Regions from separate parts of the Clostridium algidicarnis genome, predicted to be linked through region 3. Evidence: riboswitches for the same ligand, from Rfam matches in the RefSeq annotation. Region 3 holds a riboswitch; each other region holds the start of a gene.
What was found. A riboswitch is a leader RNA that binds a small molecule or an ion and turns the genes downstream of it on or off. The one in region 3 is predicted to bind cobalamin.

Region 1: linked by a shared signal. The riboswitch ahead of BV55_RS0109260 (NEAT domain-containing protein) and the one ahead of BV55_RS0111590 (energy-coupling factor ABC transporter permease) in region 3 are both predicted to bind cobalamin.
Region 2: linked by a shared signal. The riboswitch ahead of BV55_RS0108330 (Ig-like domain-containing protein) and the one ahead of BV55_RS0111590 (energy-coupling factor ABC transporter permease) in region 3 are both predicted to bind cobalamin.

Annotation. Positions count from the first base shown of each region.
Region 1 is NZ_JNLN01000001.1:1,945,213-1,952,677, forward strand. Features, by position in the region: gene BV55_RS0109255 (ABC-F family ATP-binding cassette domain-containing protein) at 132-1,877, opposite strand; cobalamin riboswitch at 2,537-2,720, shown strand; gene BV55_RS0109260 (NEAT domain-containing protein) at 2,928-3,599, shown strand; gene srtB (class B sortase) at 3,685-4,443, shown strand; gene BV55_RS0109270 (ABC transporter substrate-binding protein) at 4,529-5,581, shown strand; gene BV55_RS0109275 (FecCD family ABC transporter permease) at 5,571-6,566, shown strand; gene BV55_RS0109280 (ABC transporter ATP-binding protein) at 6,575-7,372, shown strand; gene BV55_RS0109285 (cobaltochelatase subunit CobN) at 7,378-7,465, shown strand, end outside.
Region 2 is NZ_JNLN01000001.1:1,704,797-1,712,261, forward strand. Features, by position in the region: gene BV55_RS0108315 (trans-4-hydroxy-L-proline dehydratase activase) at 1-858, shown strand, start outside; gene hypD (trans-4-hydroxy-L-proline dehydratase) at 864-3,227, shown strand; gene proC (pyrroline-5-carboxylate reductase) at 3,261-4,073, shown strand; cobalamin riboswitch at 4,308-4,494, shown strand; gene BV55_RS0108330 (Ig-like domain-containing protein) at 4,817-7,465, shown strand, end outside.
Region 3 is NZ_JNLN01000001.1:2,433,693-2,441,157, forward strand. Features, by position in the region: gene cbiG (cobalt-precorrin 5A hydrolase) at 1-83, shown strand, start outside; gene BV55_RS0111575 (cobalt-precorrin-6A reductase) at 88-852, shown strand; gene BV55_RS0111580 (GHMP family kinase ATP-binding protein) at 861-1,712, shown strand; gene cobJ (precorrin-3B C(17)-methyltransferase) at 1,715-2,443, shown strand; cobalamin riboswitch at 2,471-2,651, shown strand; gene BV55_RS0111590 (energy-coupling factor ABC transporter permease) at 2,763-3,485, shown strand; gene BV55_RS0111595 (energy-coupling factor ABC transporter substrate-binding protein) at 3,487-3,759, shown strand; gene BV55_RS0111600 (CbiQ family ECF transporter T component) at 3,744-4,439, shown strand; gene ymfI (elongation factor P 5-aminopentanone reductase) at 4,651-5,394, shown strand; gene BV55_RS0111610 (NADH peroxidase) at 5,527-6,072, opposite strand; gene BV55_RS0111615 (sensor histidine kinase) at 6,181-7,465, opposite strand, start outside.

The sequences.
Region 1 (7,465 bases), 490 kb from region 3:
CATAAGAGGAAAACAGTGTGGAAAAAAATAATTAAATTTTTAGTAAATCTAATTTCTAATTTATTGGATAATGCATTTAAATATTGCCACCGAGGTGTTAGAGGGGCAGGTGGTGAGCCCCTTGCTAATCACTAAATTTGAAGTAACTTAATCAGACCTTCTAACTCTTCAGACAATTCTTTTGCAAGGATAAAATCATTATATTTTAAAGCTAATTGTATTTTTGTTTCAACTATTTTTTTGTTTTGTTCAATTTCTAAATAGTCCCTGCCAAAATGATTAGCATAAATCATCCTTTTAAATTTTTTCATCTTTACTTTTCTAATTGTCTTATCTTCAATGATTAAAACATAATCCATACAGTTTACTATAGTATAGAAATCATGTGAAATCATTATAATAGCACCTTTATAATTTTGTATAGCTTTTTCAAGTGCTATTTGTGAATATGTATCTAAATGGCATGTTGGTTCATCAAGAAGCAACATGTTTGATTTACTTTCAGAAATTTTAGCTAATTGAAGTAGATTTTTTTCTCCACCAGATAATGTGCCTATTTTTTGATTAATTCTTTTTTCTTCAAAACCATAGTATGAAATATGCGATAAAATATCTTCACGAGTTTCGAAACCAACATCGAAAAACTCTTCAAGTATGGTATTAGAATTATTTAGCGTTTTGCTTTGTAGTTGAGATAAATATGCTATTTCAACATTTCCATTTAGCTCAATAGAATCATTATTGTTTTTTAAGATTTCTCCTAGTAAAGTAGTTTTCCCTGTACCATTTAATCCTACAATGGCTACTTTATCAGTAGATTTAATCTCAAAGTTAACATTTTCTAGAAGCATGTCATCAAAGGCAACACTGTAATCAGTAACTTTTAAAACCGTGGCTTCATCCATTACATTATAGGCAGCTAAACTTATATAAGGTTCTTTAATTTCTACAAAGGGGGCTTTTATTCTACGTTTTTCTAATCTTTCTTGAACTTTAACTCTAGCATTTAGAGCTCTTCCTTTTGCAGGTTCAGCATGATCAGTTGCGAGAAATCTTAGTTTATCTATTAGTTTTTCGTTTCTATCAATTTCTTCATTATCAACAGCGGCTAGTTCTTGTAACTCAATTTTAGTTTGAAGTAATGAGAAGTTATAATCAATATAGCTTCCATCAAACTCTTGTATTTCCATGTTTTCAAGGTGGATAATTTTGTTGAAACAATGATTAAGTAGATATCTGTTGTGAGTAATAATTAACATTGTTCCTTTATGTGAATTAATTAGATTTTTAAGAGAATTAAGGTTTTCAAAGTCTAAAAACACATCTGGTTCATCCATAATCATTAAGTCAGGACTATTTAGCATTGCCTTAATTACTTGAATAAGCTTAATTTCACCACCACTAAGGGAAGATATCATTATATCTTTATACTTCATTAAGTTTGTAAGATTTAGTTTCTTATTAATAACTTTTTCAAAATCATCACCATTAATTGCGTCAAATGCGTCTAAAGTTTGTTGATACTTTTCTAGTAAAGTATCAACATTGGTGGATGTTTCCATCTCACTGCAAATAGATGTCATTTCATTTTGTAGTTTAATAAATTCTTCTCCGATATATTCGAAAACTGTAATTTCTTTTGTTTCGCCCTGTTCTGAGAATTGACTTACATACCCAATTCTACAATTAGGGGATTTCTCTAAGGAACCATCAAACATATATTTTTCTGGATCAATAAGGATATCTATTAGTGTACTTTTTCCACTGCCATTTGTTCCTATGAAAGCACAATGCTGTCCATCTTCTAATGTAAATGAAATATTATTATATAGATCCTTTTTCGGAAATGAGTAGGATAAGTTATCAACTTTTATCATATTAGTACCTCTCTTTATCATTAAAAAAGAGCCTACAAAAATAAGCTCTTTAATATATTATTATATCAATTGAAATTTCATACTTTATTTTTATATAGTAAAGACATTTTACTAAGTTTAACATTGATAGCATAACACTTTTTGCTACTGAGTTCAATCACTTCATATAAGCAACAAAAACTGTCGCGGTTAACAAGTGAGTTCATCAAAGCATGTCCCCACAAGGAATCCAGGGTAGAATAAAATGGAAAACTGCGCTTAAGCAGAAATATTAGCAATCCCAAATAGCAAGAGGGTAACTTCGTCCCAATCTAACACCTCGAGGTCCAGAAAATTACCAGGTAAAAGCATTTCATTAAAATAAAGTTTAATGGAGTGCTTTTTTAGTTGATTTCCATAATAAAACCACAAAAAATATATTAATCGCACTTAAATAACAAATGAAATTAGTAAGATCGCTAGGTGCACAATTTAGCAATATTCAAACCTTTTAGCGTTAATCAAGCATTGATAAATTGTATTAAAATTAGAGTTTTAGACAACAAATCCACGATAGAAATATCGTGGATTTTTGTTATTCCAATTTTAGAGTAAGAATACAAATGAAATAAAAAGTGCTTGTATTAGAATATTATACATGATATAGTTAATTTGTAAAAATAAAATATTATGGAATAGGTTCAATAAATATAAGTATTTATTGATTAAAAGGGAAGAAGGGTTAAATCCTTCGCGGTCCCGCCACTGTGAATAGAGGAGTTTTGCAAGAATAAATTATGATTTTATACTTTGCATATACGATGATACTTAAGCCAGAAAATCTGCCTATTTTTATACACCGATAAGCTCTACGAATGATAGATGGTGTTTGAAAACGTATTCATTGCGTGGTTTAAACGATAAAATCCTTCTGGCTTAATGCAGAAGGATTTTTGTTTTGGAAAAGTTCAAAGATAAAGGAATTTATGTATATGTTTTAAGATTTCAGTCATAGTAGGTTTGGTGTGAAATTTTTATTTTTTAAAATAAAAATAGATTGGGGAGTATATTATGAAAACACATTCAAAAAGATTAGCATTAAGTATTTTAACATCCATTATGACTCTTATGTTGGTTACAGGGGTAAAAGCTTTTGCGGCAGAGACTCTTAGTGATGGGGAGTATACAATTAATGTACAAGCTTTAAATTCTAGCACAGGAGAATTATCTTCACAGGCTAGTAATGCAATAATAAATCCTGTCAAATTAGAGGTTAATAATAGTAAAATGTATGTGATTTTAGAGATGAAAGATACGATGAGCGACTTAACTGTTAAAAATTCAGCAGGAACATTTGATAGTGCTAGTAAAATCTCACAAAACGGTGATACCAAGACTGTAACTTACAAATTTCTTGTTGATAGTATAGATGAGCCAGTACAAGTAGAAAGTAATGTTGCAGCAATGGGAAGAAAAACTAATTTTAAAATAAGCTTTGATAAAAACACTATAAAAGCTATTACAACTCAAGCAAAGTCCAGTGAAGCAAAAGGAGCAAATGTAAATGGAAGTAATAATAAAAATGATACTATAACAACAAAAAACAATGGCAATGTTTCAAATCCTAAAACTGGAGATAATAGTTTTTTAAATTTATCAATAGTTATATTTATAGCTTCAATTATGTCAATATCTATGTATGGATCATGCAAAATTAAAAATAGAAAAGTTATGGGTAAATAATAAGTTGAAAAAAGGGAGGTTTTAATAGCCTCTCTTTTATAAAAATACAAAGTAAAAATGTAATGTACCTAATTGGTGAGGAAGAATGAGTATGAAAAAAAGGCTGGTTATAATTTGGACTATAGTTTTTATATATGCCACATATATATTAATTAATTGTAAGTTAGAGAGTAATAAAAACACTATAAAATTTGATAAAGTAAAGGTCATAGGTACAGAAAATCTAAATAATAAAGATGCAGTTGTATGTGAAAGAACATTAAATGATTTACAAACCAAAGAGGAAGATGTCATTTCTGAAAAATATAGCCCTCTTTTAGAATTGAATGAAGAAACTATAGGATGGATTAAAATACATAATACAACAATAGATTATCCTGTATTTAAAGGGAAAGACAATGAATTTTATTTAGATCATGATCCATACCAGGAAAAAAGTAAATATGGAAGTATATTTATGGATTTTAGGAATAAAGGTGCAAGTGATGATATTAATATAATACTTTATGGGCACAACATGAATGATGGTTCAATGTTTGCAGATCTTGTAAAATATAAAGATAGTAAGTTCTTGTATGATAATGAAATTATTGAATTTAATAATCTTTATAAAGATATAAAGTGGCAAATTTTTTCAGTATATATTACGGATACGAATTTTAATTATATTAGAACCCATTTTAATAGCGAAGAAGACTATGAGGAGTTTTTAAATAGTATTAATGATAAATCTATGTTTAAGATGGGTGTTACCGTGTCTTCAAAGGATAATATTTTAACTCTTTCTACCTGTACCTATGAAGTTAGCGATGGTAGGCTAGTAATTCATGCTAAAAGGATTTAGGTTATAGCTATAATGATAACACTATATTATATGATTAATTATAAATATAGTGTTATTCATAACGGTTTAAGAAAGGATGAATTATATGAAAAAAATATCAAAAATGATAATAGTATCACTAATGGTTTTAAGCCTTACGGCTTGTAATAAAGATTCAGAATTAACTACAACGAATACATTAAATAACTTAAAGACTGATGATACTATACAAAAATCATTTTCAATAGAAGTTATAGGTAATGAGTATCCTTTAACCATAAAGGATTATTTGAAAAATGAAACTATACTAAATGAAAAACCAAAGAAAGTAGCAGTACTTTCTGGGACACCTCTTAATATTTGGTATGACTTAGGGGGAAAGTCCATATGCACTTCAGATATTTCTGAAAATCTTAAGATTATACCTGAATATAAAAATGAAATATTAGATCTTCCGAAGATAGGTGCGGTATATTCCATAAATATGGAGTCGGTTGTATCATTGAAACCAGACCTGATTATAGCGCAAGCAGGTACCCAAGGATCAGAGGCAAAAAAGCTTAGAGAAATGGGGTTTAATGTAATTATAACTTATATAAAAGGATTTGACGATGTGGTTTTAACTTATGAAGCGTTTGGAAAAATATTAAACCAACAGCAAAAGTCTGGAGAGTGTATAAAAAAACTTGAGTCTTCTAAGGATACTATAGTTTCAAAACTTCCTTCAGAAGAAAAGTCTGTTGCCATATTATATGTTACGGCTAAATCAGTTTCAGTAAAGCTTGATAATAGCATAGCGGGAGATATAGCTAAAACGCTTAAACTTAAAAATATAGCTTCCAATTTACCTCCAGACACTTTAGGTTCTGAAACTACACCCTTAGATGTTGAGTATATTGTAGGTAGCAATCCAGATTATATTTTAGTTTCAAGTATGGTTTCAAATGATGAACAAGCAAAGAAAGTTATGGAGGAACAATTTGAAATAAATCCTGTTTGGAAGGGAGTAAAAGCAATTACAGAAGGACGTGTGATTTACTTGCCTCAAGAATATTTTCTGTATAATTCAGGTCCTTATTATGGAGAGGCAATAGAGTATATGGCAAGAAGCATATATCCAAGCATATATGGTAAGGTGGAAGAATTTTATGAAAAATAGAATTGCTATAAAAGATAGAAAAAGGTTTAAGATTACAGTGATTATTGTACTTATGGCTATGGTAGTAATAGGATTTATATTAGGAAATGTGATGGGAACCATTCCGATATCAACAAAACGGTTACTTGAAGTAATTATGAATGACGATGGAAGTGCCCAAAGGATGGTAATTTGGAATATTAGACTTCCAAGAGTTATTCTTGGAGCTCTAGTTGGAATAAATCTTGCTTTATCAGGTGCTATTTTACAAGGGGTTATGAATAATCCTCTTGCAGACCCTGGTATTATAGGTATAAGCAGTGGGGCAGGACTTTTTGCAATAATAATACTTGTAATATTTCCTGAGTATCAAGACTTTGCACCGCCTGCAGCCTTTTGTGGCGCCATGATAGCTGCTAGCATTATATATATGATGGCTTGGAAAGGTGGAATACAACCTATTAGAATAGTATTAGCAGGAGTTGCAGTATCTGCAATATTTGGAGCAGGAATTTCAGCAGTGTTGGTGTTTTATAGCGATCGTGTTCATGGGGCCCTGACTTTTATGAATGGAAGTTTGTCAGCTAGAAGCTGGCCGGAGGTAAAACTTATTCTCCCTTATACAGTTACAGGGTTAATTCTAGTAAATATATTTTCTGAAAAATTAAACATTCTTATTATTGGAGATGATGCAGCAAGAGGGCTTGGATTAAATGTTGAAGTGACAAGATTAGCATTTACAGCATTAGCAGCAATTCTTGCAGCAAGTGCTGTATGTGTTGTAGGGCTTTTGGGATTTGTGGGGCTTATTGTACCCCATAGTATAAGGATGATTATGGGCAATGATTATAAATATATGTTTCCTGCTTCAGCACTTTTGGGGGCAGCCTTAGTTATGTTCAGCGATACCTTTGCTAGAACTATATTAAGTCCTGTAGAAATTCCAGTAGGGATTGTAATGGCTGCATTAGGTGCACCCTTTTTCCTATATTTACTAAGAAGGTAGGTAGGCGTATGAGTAAGAATATAATACTAAAGATTGAAAACATAACTATAAGTTACAATGAACATAAAGTAATTGATAATATAAATCTTTCTATAGAAAAAGGAAAGATCTATTCAATAATTGGCCCTAATGGATGTGGCAAAACAACATTGTTGCGCACAATGAGCAGAAATACAAAGCCTAAGTCTGGAAATGTATTTTTAGAAGACAAGGATATGTTTAAAATGAAAACAAAAGATGTTGCAAAAAAGATGGCTGTTTTATGTCAAAGAAATGATGGCTTTACAGAAGGTACAGTAAGGGAATTGGTTCAATACGGAAGGTTTTCACATAAAAGATGGTGGAAAGGCAAAGAAGATAAAGATGATAAGATAGTGGACTGGGCCATCAATAAAACAGGGCTACAAGATTTACAATATAGAAATCTCAATACTCTTTCTGGGGGAGAAAGACAAAGAGCATGGATTGCTATGGCAATAGCTCAAAAGCCAGAAGTCCTTTTACTTGATGAACCTACAACGTATCTTGATATATCACATCAATTAGAAATAATGGAGTTAATATCAAAGCTAAATAAAGAAGAAGGAATAACCATTATAATGGTTATTCATGATATAAATCATGCAATAAGGTACTCGGATGAAATTATAGTAATACAAGATAAAAAGATATTTATAAAAGGTGGACCTTTAACTATATTAGAAAGTGGTGTATTGGAAAAAGTATTTAAAGTTGAGGCTGAATTAATTCAAGATAAAGAAGGAAACAAACCTATATTTTATGCAAAGAGAGCACTTAGGAGATGAAATTAATGAAAATTACATTTGTAACAGTATCAACTACAGCTATAAAACACTTAATTGATTCCGGACGGTATATTAAAGAAAGATATGGAAACA
Region 2 (7,465 bases), 730 kb from region 3:
GATGGTCCGGGAATTCGTACCACAGTTTTCTTAAAAGGATGTCCTTTAAATTGTTGGTGGTGTCATAATCCAGAAAGTCAAAATATAAAACATGAAATCCTGTTTTTTAAGGAGCGGTGTACTGGGTGTGGTGTATGTATTAAAAGATGCCCTGAAAATGCTATTGAAATCAAAGGTGGGTATCCAGTAACAGATAAACACAAATGCATACTTTGCGGAAAATGCTCAGACTTTTGTCCTACAAGTGCTAAAGAATACGTAGGAAAAGATGTATCAGTTAAAGAGATTATGAAAGAAATTATAAAAGATCAAGTATTTTATGAAGAATCAGGAGGGGGAGTAACATTTTCAGGTGGAGAGCCCATGTTATATAAAGATTTTTTAAATGAAGTATTAAAAGCTTGTAAAACTCGAGGGATTCATACAGCCATAGATACAAGTGGTGAGGCATCCTTTGAAAGTTTTGATGAAATAAAAGATAATGTAGATTTATTTTTATATGATATTAAAATCATGGATACTAAAAGACATAAAAAATACACAGGGGTTGGCAATGAACTAATTCTTGAAAATTTGAAAAGGTTATCAAAGATTGAAGCTAATGTATTAGTTAGGATACCTATTATTGCAGGTATTAATGATGATGATTTAAATATAGATGAGAGTGTTACTTATTTATCAAAATTAAACATAATAGAGGTTAATTTATTACCATATCACAAAATGGGTATGGATAAATATAAAAGATTAGACATGAAGTATAAGCTATCTGGCATGGAAAAGCCATCTGATGCAAGGATGGAAGAAATAAAAAATAAATTTATCAAGGCAGGTATTAAAGTAAAAATAGGAGGATAATAATTATGATAACTGGCAGAGTAAAAAGATTAAGAAAAGAGAGTTTAAATGCAGTTCCTCGTATTTCTATGGAAAGAGCACAGGTAGTAGATAGAGTATATAAACTTTACGAAGGTAAGGTTCCTATACCAGTTCTTAGAGCTTTAGTGTTGAAAGAATTTATGTCTACAAAGAAACTTTGCATAAATGAGGGTGAATTAATAGTTGGAGAAAGAGGTGAAGAGCCAGCATGTACACCTACTTATCCGGAATTATGTTGTCACACTACTACGGATATGGAAATAATGAATAAGCGTGAAAATATATCCTTTAAGGTCAAAGATGAAGATGTAAAGATTCAAAAAGACGTTATAATTCCTTTTTGGGAAAAGAGATCAATAAGACATAAGATATTAGAAAATATGACAGAAGAATGGAAAGCTTGTTATAAGGCAGGTATATTTACAGAGTTTATGGAACAAAGAGGTCCTGGACATACGGTTTGTGATGATAAGATATATAAAAAAGGATTCTTAGATTTTAAAAAAGATATTGACGAGTCCATAAAAAGTCTTGATTTTAACGAGGATAATGAAGCTTTAGATAAAAAGAATCAGTTGGAAGCTATGAGTATAGCTTGCGATGCAATAATGATACTAGGTAAACGTTATTCTGAGTATGCAAAAGAACTTGCAGAAAAAGAAACTGATTTAGTAGCTAAGGAAGAGCTTCTTGAAATTTCTAAGGTGTGTAGTCATGTTCCAGCAAATGCTCCAAGAAACTTTAGAGAGGCGCTTCAAATGTATTGGTTCGTTCATCTTTGTGTTATTTCTGAATTAAATCCATGGGATGCTTATAATCCAGGAAGATTAGATCAACATTTAAATCCTTTTTATGAAAGAGAAATTGAAGAGGGTACATTAACTCATGATGAGGCAGAAGAACTATTACAATGCTTTTGGGTTAAATTTAATAATCAACCTGCACCACCAAAGGTTGGAATAACATTAAAGGAAAGTGCAACCTATACAGACTTTGCTAACATTAATGTAGGTGGAGTGAAGATTGATGGGTCAGATGGAATTAATGATGTAAGTTATATTCTATTAGATGTTATAGATGAAATGAAACTTTTACAACCAAGTTCAAATGTTCAAATAAGTAAGAAGAGTCCACAAAAGTTTGTTAAAAGAGCTTGTGAGATTTCAAGAAAAGGATGGGGTCAACCATCTATGTTTAATACTGATGCTGTAATTCAAGAACTTATTAATGCAGGCAAATCTTTAGAAGATGCTAGATGTGGTGGAAATAGTGGATGTGTTGAAACCGGTGCCTTTGGTAAGGAAGCATATATTCTTACAGGATACTTTAATTTACCAAAGATATTGGAAATAACTTTAAATAATGGTATTGATGTTATGACTGGTGAAAAGTTAGGAATTGAAACAGGAAATGTTAATGAACTTAAAACTTATGATGAACTATTTGAAGCATACAAAAAACAACTTAAGCATTTTATTGATATTAAAGTAAGAGGTAATAGGGTTATTGAAAGAATATATGCAACTATGATGCCAGTACCATTTCTTTCAATTGTAACGTCTGATTGCATTTCCAATGGAAAAGACTATAATGCAGGTGGTGCTAGATACAATGTTAGTTATATACAAGGTGTCGGCATAGGTACAATCACAGATGCTCTAACAGCTATAAAGTATCAAGTATTTGATAAAAAGAATATAACTATGGATGAATTGGCTGAAACATTAAAGGATAATTTTGAGGGCCATGAAGATGTGTTAAAACTTTTAAAAGACAGAACTCCTAAGTACGGAAATGATGATGACTATGCAGATGACGTAATGAAGGAGATATTTGAAGCATTCTTTAAAGAAGTAGATGGTAGGAAAAATGGTAAGGGTGGAGTGTTTAAAATAAATATGCTCCCAACTACATGCCATGTTTATTTTGGATCGGTTATAGGAGCAACTTCAAATGGAAGAAAGGCTTATGTTCCACTTTCAGAAGGGATTTCACCAGAAAAAGGGGCAGACTTAAAAGGGCCTACAGCAGTTATTAAATCAGCAGCTAAGATGGATCATCTAAAAACAGGTGGAACTTTGTTAAATCAAAAGTTTACACCATCCGTTGTAGAGGGAGAAAAGGGTCTTAATAATATGGCAGATTTAGTAAGGTCATACTTTAAATTAGATGGACACCATATTCAATTTAATGTAGTGAACAAAGAAGTACTAATAGAGGCACAAAAAAGCCCTGATGAATACAAAAATCTTATAGTACGAGTTGCAGGATACAGTGACTATTTCAATAATCTTGATAAGGTATTACAAAATGAAATAATTGACAGAACTGAACAAACCTTTGCATAGTGTAGCTCTGTTAAAATATAAGGGGATGTAATTATGAAAAAGACAATAGGATTTATAGGATGTGGAAACATGGGACTTGCTATGGTGGGAGGAATTATTAAAAGTAATATAGTTTCTTCAGATAGCATAATAGTTGGAGATTTAAATGAGAAAAGTTTAAACGCAGCTAAAGAAAAGTATAATATTAATACAACTACTGATAATAATGAGGTTGCTAAAATTTCAGATATATTAATATTATCCGTAAAACCAAATTTATACAAGGTGATAATTAATCAAATAAAAGATGTAGTAAAAGAAGATGTAATAATTGTAACTATTGCAGCGGGAAAAGATATTAAGGGCACAGAAGAAACATTTGGGAGAAAGTTAAAGGTAATTAGAGTAATGCCTAATACTCCAGCACTTGTTGGAGAAGGTATGTCTGCAATATGTCCTAATGACATGGTAACTAAAGAAGAATTAGAGTATATGGTTACTATATTTGAAAGCTTTGGGAAAGCAGAAATAGTTGGTGAAAAATTAATGGATGTGGTAACCGCTGTAAGTGGATCAGCGCCAGCTTATGTGTATATGTTTATAGAGGCTATGGCGGATGCTGCAGTATTAGATGGCATGCCAAGGAACCAAGCTTATAAGTTCGCAGCTCAAGCAGTATACGGGTCTGCAAAAATGGTATTAGAAACAGGGATGCATCCAGGAGCTTTAAAAGATATGGTTTGTTCTCCAGGTGGCACAACCATAGAGGCTGTAGCAACTCTTGAAGAAAAGGGACTAAGAACAGCAGTTATTTCAGCTATGAGAAACTGTACTAAAAAGTCTATTGAGATGTCTAATTTAAAATAAGGTATGCATTTATGGAAATAATTAAGATGCTGTTAGAAGTTTAGAATCTTGTTTATATAACTTAAAAAAAACTCCTTTGGGAGTTTTTTTAAAGTCGTTAATATATTGTTAATATATAAAGAGTAAATAGAAGTTAGACCTTATAGCAAGGAGCTAGATTGCTTATATAAAAGTTAACAAGTTTTGAATAAACTATTAAATATATTAAAATAGATATAGAAAATTAAATAAGACTAAATCAACTACGAATTTATAAGATTATATAAGTTAAAAGGGAACCAGGTTAAAATCCTGGACGGTACGGCCACTGTATTTGGGGAGCTACTTCAATGTTATTATAAAGTCACTGGAATTTATTTTTCTGGGAAGGCGGAAGGATGCTATGAACCATAAGTCAGGACATCTAACTAGTTGAAAGTGTAGTAGGGGCCTTCCGATTAAAGGTTTAACACAAGATATTAAGATTTCTATATAAGTTTACTATTATACTATAAGTATATTTATATAGGGTTTGTATATATTAGTTAAACCTTAGCCTTTAAAGCTAAGGTTTTTTATTATTATAGAATAATTTTAATGCACCTATTCACAGTGAAAAGCTAAGTGATAGGTGCATTTTGCTTTTAACTAGGACCTTTTATATAAATAACATAAATTTAGGTAAATGAGTTTATCTAATAAGGAGGTATTAAAAACTGAAATTAAAAAATCGTTTTAATCTTAAACAAAGAAAGGGTGTTAGTATGAAAAGAAATAAATTCCAATCTTTAAGTATCGTTTTAATTTTTTCTATACTTTTAAATATCATATCATATGTTCCGGTTAAAGCTTTGGCAGAAGACAAGGAAGATTTAATAGAAGAAGCTATAGAAACAACAAAAGGTAATATAAAGTCACTTTCAAAGTATGAAGATAATGATACATTAGCCTTAAATTTATTAGGGGAAAATATAGATTCAAATAAAATAAATATTTATGAATATAAGAGTCTTAAAACTTATCCAAAGAATATTATAAATTTAGTTGCAGCAGGTAAGAATCCTGAAGATTATGAAGGCAAAAATTATGTAAAAGAAGTCTTAGATGGACAAACAGAAAGTGGACTTTTTGTAGTAAATAATGAGCAGGAAGATTCATATCCTGAAAATATGGCAAATGCCATTATTGCAATGGACATGACTAAGGCTGAATATAATAAAGTATCAGCAGTTAAGTTATTAATGAGCTTTGCAAAAGAATCTGAAGAAGGTAAGAGTTTTGATGACAATGTTGTAAAAACATCTCTTGCAATAATTGCTTTATCTTCACATAAAGATGTAGAAGGTGTTAATGCGTTAATTGAAGAGTTAAAGGAATATTTAAAAAGTGAACAGCTTTATGATGGTAGTTTTTCAATTAATTCTTTAGCAGATGATGATTCAGATTCAGAAGGAAATGCAGTAGCTACAGCTATGGTAATACATGCCCTTGTAGCACTTGGGGAAAATCCACTAGAGGATGAATGGGTTAAAGATGGTACAAATCTTTTAACAGCTCTATTATCTTTTAAAGAAGAAGACAAGTTTATATTCAATAGTACTTATAGAAAAGTTTCAGAAAATGAAGCCACATCTCTTTCAATACTAGCTTTAAAGAGTATGGAAACGGGCAAGTCAGCATATAAGACAGTAAAGCAAGAACAAAAAGAAGCGAATTCTATAGAGATAGTAGCAGCTAATACTTCTATTAAAGAAGGTAAAACTCTATCTTTAGAAACAAAGATTTTAGATAAAGATAAAGATATAGTACAAGGTAATGAAATTATATGGACTATAGATGATGAAAATATTGCATCCATAGACGAAAAAGGTATATTAAAAGCTAAAATTCACGGAACAACTAATGTTCATGCTTTGATAAAAGGGAATGAAGATATAAGTAGTGATATAAGTATAAGTGTGTATTCTCCTGTAGCAAAATCTATAGAAATATTAAATACTGAAGAATCTATAGAAATTGGAGATAGCATACCTTTAAAATCTATGGTAAAAGACCAGGATGGCGAAGATATTAAAAATGCAAATTTGATTTGGAGTGTGGATAATAAAAAGCTAGCTTCAATTGATAACGATGGATTTTTAAAAGCACGCAAAGAAGGTATTATAACAGTATTTGCACAACTAGATAATGATCAGAATATAAAGATAGCAAAAAGCTTTAATATTAAAAAGCCTAGTTCATTAGAAGACATAAGTGTGGAAGATAAGGCAAAAATAAAAAATGAAATCGAAAATTTAAAGAAGTTTTATGAAATGGAAACTGTAGAATCTATGGTTCCAATTGCCTTAAGTAAGGTTAATGTAGATCAAAAGATATTAGACAAGGTTTATATAAAAATAGGAGAATCTTCGTTGATATATGCTCAAAATATATTGGCATTGGTTGGTTCAGGGAAAGATCCTAAAGCTTATAAAGGGAAAGATTATATAAAATCGCTAGTTAAATCCCAAAGAAAAGAAGTTGGAAAGTTTCAAGGCCAATTCATAATGAATGAAGAATTAGATATTGATGCGCCTGCTATACTAGCATATTCTATAATAGCTTTAGAAACTGCAAAAGCTGATTATGATAAAGAACTTGCTATTAATGCATTAATAGATTTAATACTTAATAATAAAAATACAAGTAATACCTATAGCAATATAGAGTCTAATGGTATGGCCCTTATAGCATTAGCTTCTCACCCTGAAATTAAAGGGGTTGATAATGCTATAAGTACAATTATTACTACAATGAAAGCTTCGCAAAAACCTGACGGAACCTTTGAATCAGGTAATAAATCAAGGGCTTTAGCTATAGTAATTCAGGGCTTAGTTGCGAATAATATAAATCCTCTTTCTAAGGAATGGATTAAAGATAAAAGTATGCTAGATGCACTTTTGAAATTTAAGGCAGCACCAAGAGGTAATAATAAATATGGTGGCTTTGCAAAGTTTGAAGGTGGAGCATATGAAATGGTAGCTACGTCACATGTAATTGGGGCATTAGTTGACCTATATTATGGACAATCAATATTTGAAATAAAAAATGATTCTATGAGTGAAATAAAAGAACCAGCAGTTATATCAGTTGAAGGCGTAAAAGAAGGAAAGATATATACAGAAACTATAAATATAGATATATCAACAGATGAAGGAACCTGGAAGTCTACATTAAATGGAAAAGATTTCTTAGGTGGCGATATAAGTAAGGCAGGGAAATATACGCTGAAAGTTGTAGCAGAACTAGAAGGTGTTAAATCAGAAAAAGAAGTTAGCTTTATAGTAGACATGCCTCCTTATGAAAAGATAAGGGTAAGAGTTGAAGGTAACAAAGAGACTTTATTTAATAATATTGTAGAGTCAAGCATTTCC
Region 3 (7,465 bases):
TAGAGCTTACAGGAGCTACAGCCTTTACAAAAAGATTATCCTTAGAGGGTATGACCTTATGCATAGGAGAATTGGAGGGATAGTGTAATGATAGGATTAATTTTAGGCACTTCTGAAGGAAAGAAATTATTATCTTTAATAAATAAGTATACGGAAGATATATTTGTGTCTACGGCTACTGAATATGGTGGCGAATTATTAAAGGAATATAAGTATAAACATATAAACACTAAACCTTTAGATAAAGATAAGCTTGAAGCTATGATGATAAAATATAATATAAAAATATTAATAGATGCTTCACATCCTTATGCTGAGGTAGTTACGAAAAATGCTATGGAAGTTTGTGAAAAGCAAAATATAACTTATATAAGGTATGAGAGAAAATCTACAATAGATAAATATAAAGATTATCATAAGCTTATATTAGTAGAGGACTATCAAATATTAGAAGAAGAACTAAAGTATTTAAAGGGAAACATATTAAATACAACGGGAAGTAGAAATGTAAATAAGTTTACCTCAATGAATATAGAAAATAGGATAATTCATAGAGTGTTACCTACTATAGAATCTATAGATATTTGTTTAAAGTCAGGAGCTACTGTAGAGAATATAATCGCTATAAAAGGACCCTTAGATAAAGCTTTAAATAAAGCTTTTATAGAGGCCTTTGACGCTAAAATTATAGTTATGAAGGATAGTGGAGTTCAAGGTGGAACTATAGAAAAGATAGAAGCTGCAATAGAACTAGATTTATGGGTTGTTGTTATAGGGCGTAAAGACAAACCCACTGGTATTTGTTTTAATGATGAGACTAAGCTTTCAGAGTACCTAAGCTCTATTCTATAGGAGTATTTATGAATTATGTAAGCAAATATCCTGGTAGCCTTGGGGAAATATTCCAAGGAAAGATGAAAGATAGAGATTTGCTCTTATCCTTTCCTTGTGATATTTATACTGAGGTTACCTTAAAAGAAGAAAAAAGAAAAGATTTAGATAATAATAATAATAAATGCTATGAATTTTTAAAAGCTGCCCTTAAAATTTGGGGATATGAAAGGTTTTATGAAGACTTTATAATAGACATTAAATCAGATATACCAAGAGGAAAAGGATTTGCTAGTAGCACTGCAGATATATGTGCCTTATATAATTCTTTATTAAAGTGTTTTAACAAAAGCTTTTCGGAGGAAGAACTTATAAAGTTAGCTGTATCTATAGAGCCTACAGATAGTATAATATTTGAAAAGGCTACATTATTTCAATATAAAGATGGCAAATTTTCTTTAGAACTTGGGAATTATATGGAGTTTTATGTTATGGTATATGAAGGGAAAAGATTAATAAATACCATAGATTTTAATAAAACATCAATAGGTGATTTAGCTAAATTAGATTATTTAGAAAAAGACCTAATGGAAGCCTTTAATAAGAAAAGTATTAGAAAGTTAGCAAAAGTAAGTACAGATAGTATTGTTTTAAATGAAGGAAGACTTCATTACTCCATTTTAAATGATGTTATTAAAATATGTGAAGACACTAAAGGACTTGGGATAATAGGGGGTCATAGTGGAGATATTTTAGGCATAATATATGAAGATGAAGAAGGTCTTAAAAAAGGTTTAGACTTAAATATAAAGATTAAAGATTATAGATGTTATGGAATAAAGACGTTAGATTCTATTGATAGATATAGAAAGAAGGGATAAGTATGAAAAAGTTATATGTAATTGGAATGGGCCCAGGGGGAATTGAACATATGTCAATAAAGGCACGAAAATCCTTAGAGGAAAGTGAAGTTATTGTAGGTTATGTAAAATACATAGATATGATTAAGTCCTTAATTGAAGGTAAAGAAGTTTATGCAACAGGAATGAAGGGCGAAGAGGAAAGATGTAAGCAAGCTTTAAGTATGGCAGAAAGTAAGACTGTGTCTATAGTTAGTACTGGAGATGCCGGAATATATGGTATGGCTGGACTTATACTAGAGTTATGTAAAGAAGAAGATATGGATAGTGTAGAGGTTGTACCAGGTATAACAGCGGCTTCAGCTGCTGCATCTATGGTAGGCGCACCTTTAATGCATGATAATTGCAATATTAGTTTAAGTGATCTTATGACACCATATTCACTAATTAAAAAAAGAGTAGAACTTGCTGCAAATGCAGACTTTGTAATTTCATTATATAATCCTAAAAGTAAGGGGAGACCAAATTATCTAAGAGAATGTATAGATATAATAAAGACTTTTAGAAAAGGAAGTACACCTGTAGCTATTGTGAAAAATGCTCTTAGAGATGGTGAAGAAAAGGAGATATTTACCTTAGATACTTTCGAAGATACTAATGTAGATATGTTTACTATTGTAATTATAGGAAATAGTGAAAGTTATATAAAGGGAGATAAGTTTCTTACACCTAGAGGATATCTGAGTAGATAGGTAGAATAGTTTATAGGATATAATTAAAAATTTAATAAAAGTTTAGGTGCCTTTTTTAGTAAAGGTGAAAAGGGAATGTGGTAAAAGCCACAGCAGCCCCCGCTACTGTATTTGAGTACAAACCTTACATGCCACTTCTTTAAATGAGGGAAGGGTAAGGGGAGGATGATTCATAAGCCAGGAGACCTGCCTAAACAAATAAACAAACTTTCGGAGGGAAGGTATTAGAAAAATCAAAGTAATTAATGATTTTGTATACTAATGACGCCCTTAGGGCGTCATTTTTTGTATAAATATAAATTTAATAGGAGGAAAAGAAATGAAGAAAAAGAGTGTTTTTATCTTATCGTTACTAATGTTTTTGGGAGGTACCTATATGGCAAATGCAATGCATATTGTAGAAGGATTTTTAAGTCCTTTATGGTGTGTGGTTTACTTTGCATTAAGTGCACCATTTTTCATACTAGGGCTCAGGGATATAAAAAGTAAAACAAAAGATAACAAAGATTTAAAGATGTTATTAGCCTTAGTTGCAGCCTATGCATTTGTACTGTCAGCAATGAAGCTACCGTCAGTTAGTGGTAGTAGTTCTCATCCTACAGGTACAGGACTTGGAGCTATCTTATTTGGACCTTATGTTATGAGTGTTGTTGGAAGTATAGTATTACTGTTCCAAGCAATATTTTTAGCACATGGTGGTATTACAACTTTAGGTGCTAACGTATTTTCTATGGGTATTGTAGGACCTATAATATCTTATGTTATTTATAGAGCACTAAAAAATAAGAATAAAAGATTAGCTGTGTTTTTAGCAGCAGCCTTAGGAGATTTAGTCACATATATAGTTACCTCATTACAACTAGGACTAGCATTCCCAGCCACAGATGGCGGAGTTTTAGCCTCTTTTATAAAGTTTATAGGAATATTTGCTATAACACAAATTCCACTTGCTGTAATAGAAGGAATTTTAACTGTTGGTATATTTGAATTCATTGAAAAGCATTCTAAAGAAGAATTAATATCATTAGGCGGGGTGAAATAATATGAAAAAGAAAATGATAACTATGATAGTTTTATGCTTCATCATAATAGTAGGAGCACTTGTAATTGGAAGAAATGGTGAATTTGAAGGGGCTGATTCTATGGCTGAAGAGGCTATAATGGAAATAGATGCTTCTTATGAACCATGGTTTAGCCATATATGGGAGCCACCATCAGGGGAAATAGAAAGCTTCTTATTTGCATTACAAGCAGCTGCAGGTGCTGGATTCATAGGTTACTATATTGGTAGAAAAACTGTATGCTCAAAGAAGTAATACTTCTTTCTAAAGTCAATGATAAATCAATAGTAAATCCTTTAGAAAAGATATTTATATCATTAGGTGCTATTATAATTTTAGGATTTAGCAAAAGCTATTTACCAATAATAATAAACATAATATTTTTTGGATTTATGCATTTTAAAAATAAGCATTATTTTAATATAGTAATGAAATTTTCATTAGGTACAGCAGCATTTGCTTTAATTTCGTCCATAACCTTTTTCTTTGATTATGGGGCTAAAGCTACCTTTTTAATAATAGCTAAGTCTTTTTCTGGTGGGCTTTGTGTAGGTTATTTATCACTTACCACCCCTATGGATGATATTTTGAATCTGCTTCATAAATCTAAATACTTACAGGACTTTTGTGATATAGCAAAAAGTATGGAAAGATTTATATTACTTTTAGAAGAGGAACTTATTATAATGACTAGTTCAGTTAAAAGTAGAAATGGATTTGATACCTTTAATCTTAAAATTAAAAATAGCGCTAAAATAGCTGGATTACTTTTTGTAAACACACTTAGAAGGTGGAATAATATAAAGGATGCTATAAATAGCAGATGTTATAATGGAACTTTAAATTATACCGCAAATTACAATAAGATTAATGTTAAGCATATGTTATTTATAGGTATGTATTTACTTTTTGTAAGTGTAATTATGATTATTTAATATTAAAAGGCTTAAAAGATATAATATATTTTTTAAGCCTTTTAGTTTTTAAAAAAGGGTTTTGTATAATTATAACTATGTAAAAATATTTTTTTCTGCTATACTAAACAGAATATAGTGTAAATGTATTAAATATAATGAAGACTTTTAGTATTAATCTTAAATTAAGATTGATATTAAAAGTTATTATTCTGAGAGAAAAGGTGAATTAATGAATATACTTAAGGGCAAAATAGCAGTAGTAACAGGATCTTCAAAAGGTATAGGAAGAGCTATAGCTAAAAAACTTGCTACAGAAGGGGCCTTAGTTGTAGTGAATTATAAGAGTGATGATGCTTCAGCTATGAATGTGGTAGATGAAATAAAAGATGCAGGTGGGTATGCAATTAAATATAAGGCAGATGTATCAAAATATGATGAGGCTAAGATACTTATAGAAGATACTTTTAAGACTTTCGGAAAGATAGATATACTAGTAAATAATGCTGGAATTTCTAAGGTGGGATTATTTACGGATATGGAAGAATGTGACTGGGATTCTTTAATAAATACAAATCTAAAAGGAATGTTTAATACTTGTCATACAGCTGTAAAGTATATGATAGGTGAAAAGTCTGGTAGTATTATAAATATATCTTCTATATGGGGAAATGTTGGGGCATCTTGTGAAGTTATTTACTCAGCTTCAAAGGGTGGTGTTAACTCTTTTACTAAAGCATTAGCTAAGGAGCTCGCACCATCTAATATAAGGATAAATGCTATATCACCAGGGGTTATAAAGACCACAATGAATAATTGGCTTACAGAAGAAGAAATAATTGCTTTAAAAGAGGATATACCAATGGGTGAATTTGGAGAACAAGAAGATGTAGCTAATCTAGCATGTTTTTTATGTTCTGATGAATCAAAATATATTACAGGCCAAATAATAACCTTAGATGGAGGCCTTGTATAAATTTATATAAACAATGGCTGATATTTATATAAATATGTATGATTATGATAAAAGATAAGAAGCCTTTAGTAAAATAAGGCTCCTTATCTTTCATTTTTAATATTCACTTTATGTGGTATATACTAATTTATCTTATTTAAAATATCTATTTAATAATCCTTTAAATGCAGCACCATGTCTAGCTTCATCTTTAGCCATTTCATGAACTGTGTCATGTATTGCATCTAGATTAAGTTTTTTTGCAAGAGTTGCTAAGTCTTTTTTGCCTTGGCAAGCACCGTGTTCTGCATCTACTCTTACTTGAAGATTAGTTTTTGTATCAGCAACAACAACTTCTCCCAATAATTCAGCAAATTTAGCAGCGTGTTCTGCTTCTTCAAAAGCTATTCTTTTGTATGCTTCTGCAACTTCAGGAAATCCTTCTCTGTCAGCTTGACGACTCATAGCAAGGTACATTCCAACTTCGGTACATTCTCCAGTAAAGTTAGCTCTTAAACCTTCAATTATTTCTTGGTCTACATCTTTAGCAATTCCAATTCTATGCTCATCTGCCCAGGACATTTCACCTTCAACTTTTTCTATAAACTTTGAAGCTGGAGCTCCACATTGAGGGCATTTTTCTGGTGCAGTTTCACCTTCGTAAACAAATCCACAAATTGTACAGACAAATTTTTTCATAAAACCATCCTCCTATATTATGTTAATTAATATTATGTCAATATGTTGACAATTATTATTATATAATAGTTACTATATAAAATCAAGATATTTTTGTTAAAACATTAATTAACATTTTATAGAATCTATTTCTAAAGAAAAATAAAAACAAACCCCATCTAATTTATTAAAAGCACCATATACACTGTTATGCTTTTCTAATATATTTTTCACTATGTTAAGACCAAGTCCTGTACCACCTTTAGATCTATCTCTTGACTTGTCAATTTTATAAAATTTATCCCATATATTATTTAGTTCTTCCTTTGGAATATTAGAATTTGTATTAAATACTTCAACAAATAAATAATCCTTAGTCTTATAATCATTATCAATATTCGATTTGTAAGGTTTTTGCTCTATTCTTGAAGATATACTTATACTACCTTTTTCAATAGTGTTTTTTATGGCATTAGATATAAAGTTATTTAAAACTTGTTCAATTCTTATTTTATCACCAATTACTAAATTATCACTAACGTCTACGGCAACATTAATGTTTTTAGTTTCCATTAATCCTTTGAACTTTTTTAAAGCATGATTTATTAAAGGCTTAATATTAAAGGAATCTATATGTAGATTAAAGGAACCAGATTCTAGTTGAGAAAGATCTAGCATGTCATTTAGAAGACTTTCCATATTGTGCGCTTCATCTATTATCACATCAACATAAAAGTCTTTTTGATCTTCTTTTGCTATATTATCTTTTAAACCTTCAGCATACCCTTCTATAAGGCTTATTGGGGTTTTTAGTTCATGAGATACATTAGCTATAAAATCTTTACGCATATTTTCAATACGCTTTTCTTTTTCAATGTCATCCTTAAGTTTATTATTATACTTTTTTAAAGCATTTAATGAATTACTAAGGTTTAAAGATAAAAAGTTTAAAGTTTTTGCAAGATTTCCTATTTCATCTTCCCTATCTACTGTACATTGTTCAGAAAAATCTAGGTTAGCCATTTTAAAGGCAGTTTTATTAATATCTTTTAAAGGTTTTGATATTAAATTTGAATATATAATAGATAGAAATACTATGCCTAAGACACCTAGAAAAAGTGCATAGGGATAAAAGTCCTTTATTACTAAAGAAGCTTCTTTAATGGTTTGAAGAGGTGACACAGAAATTATTATATTATCATTAATACTTTCAAGTGATATTGGGGCTAAGCATACAATATTTTTAATATCTTTATTCTCACTAGCAAATATATTTGCTGTAACCTTACCTTCATTAAGAGTAGAAGAAAAATCTGTGGTCTTAGATGATTTTTTAAAGGCTTCTTTTAGCATCTGAAGGACTATATCATCCATTTGTTTATTAGGATCAGATAAAAACATAATTTCACCCTTA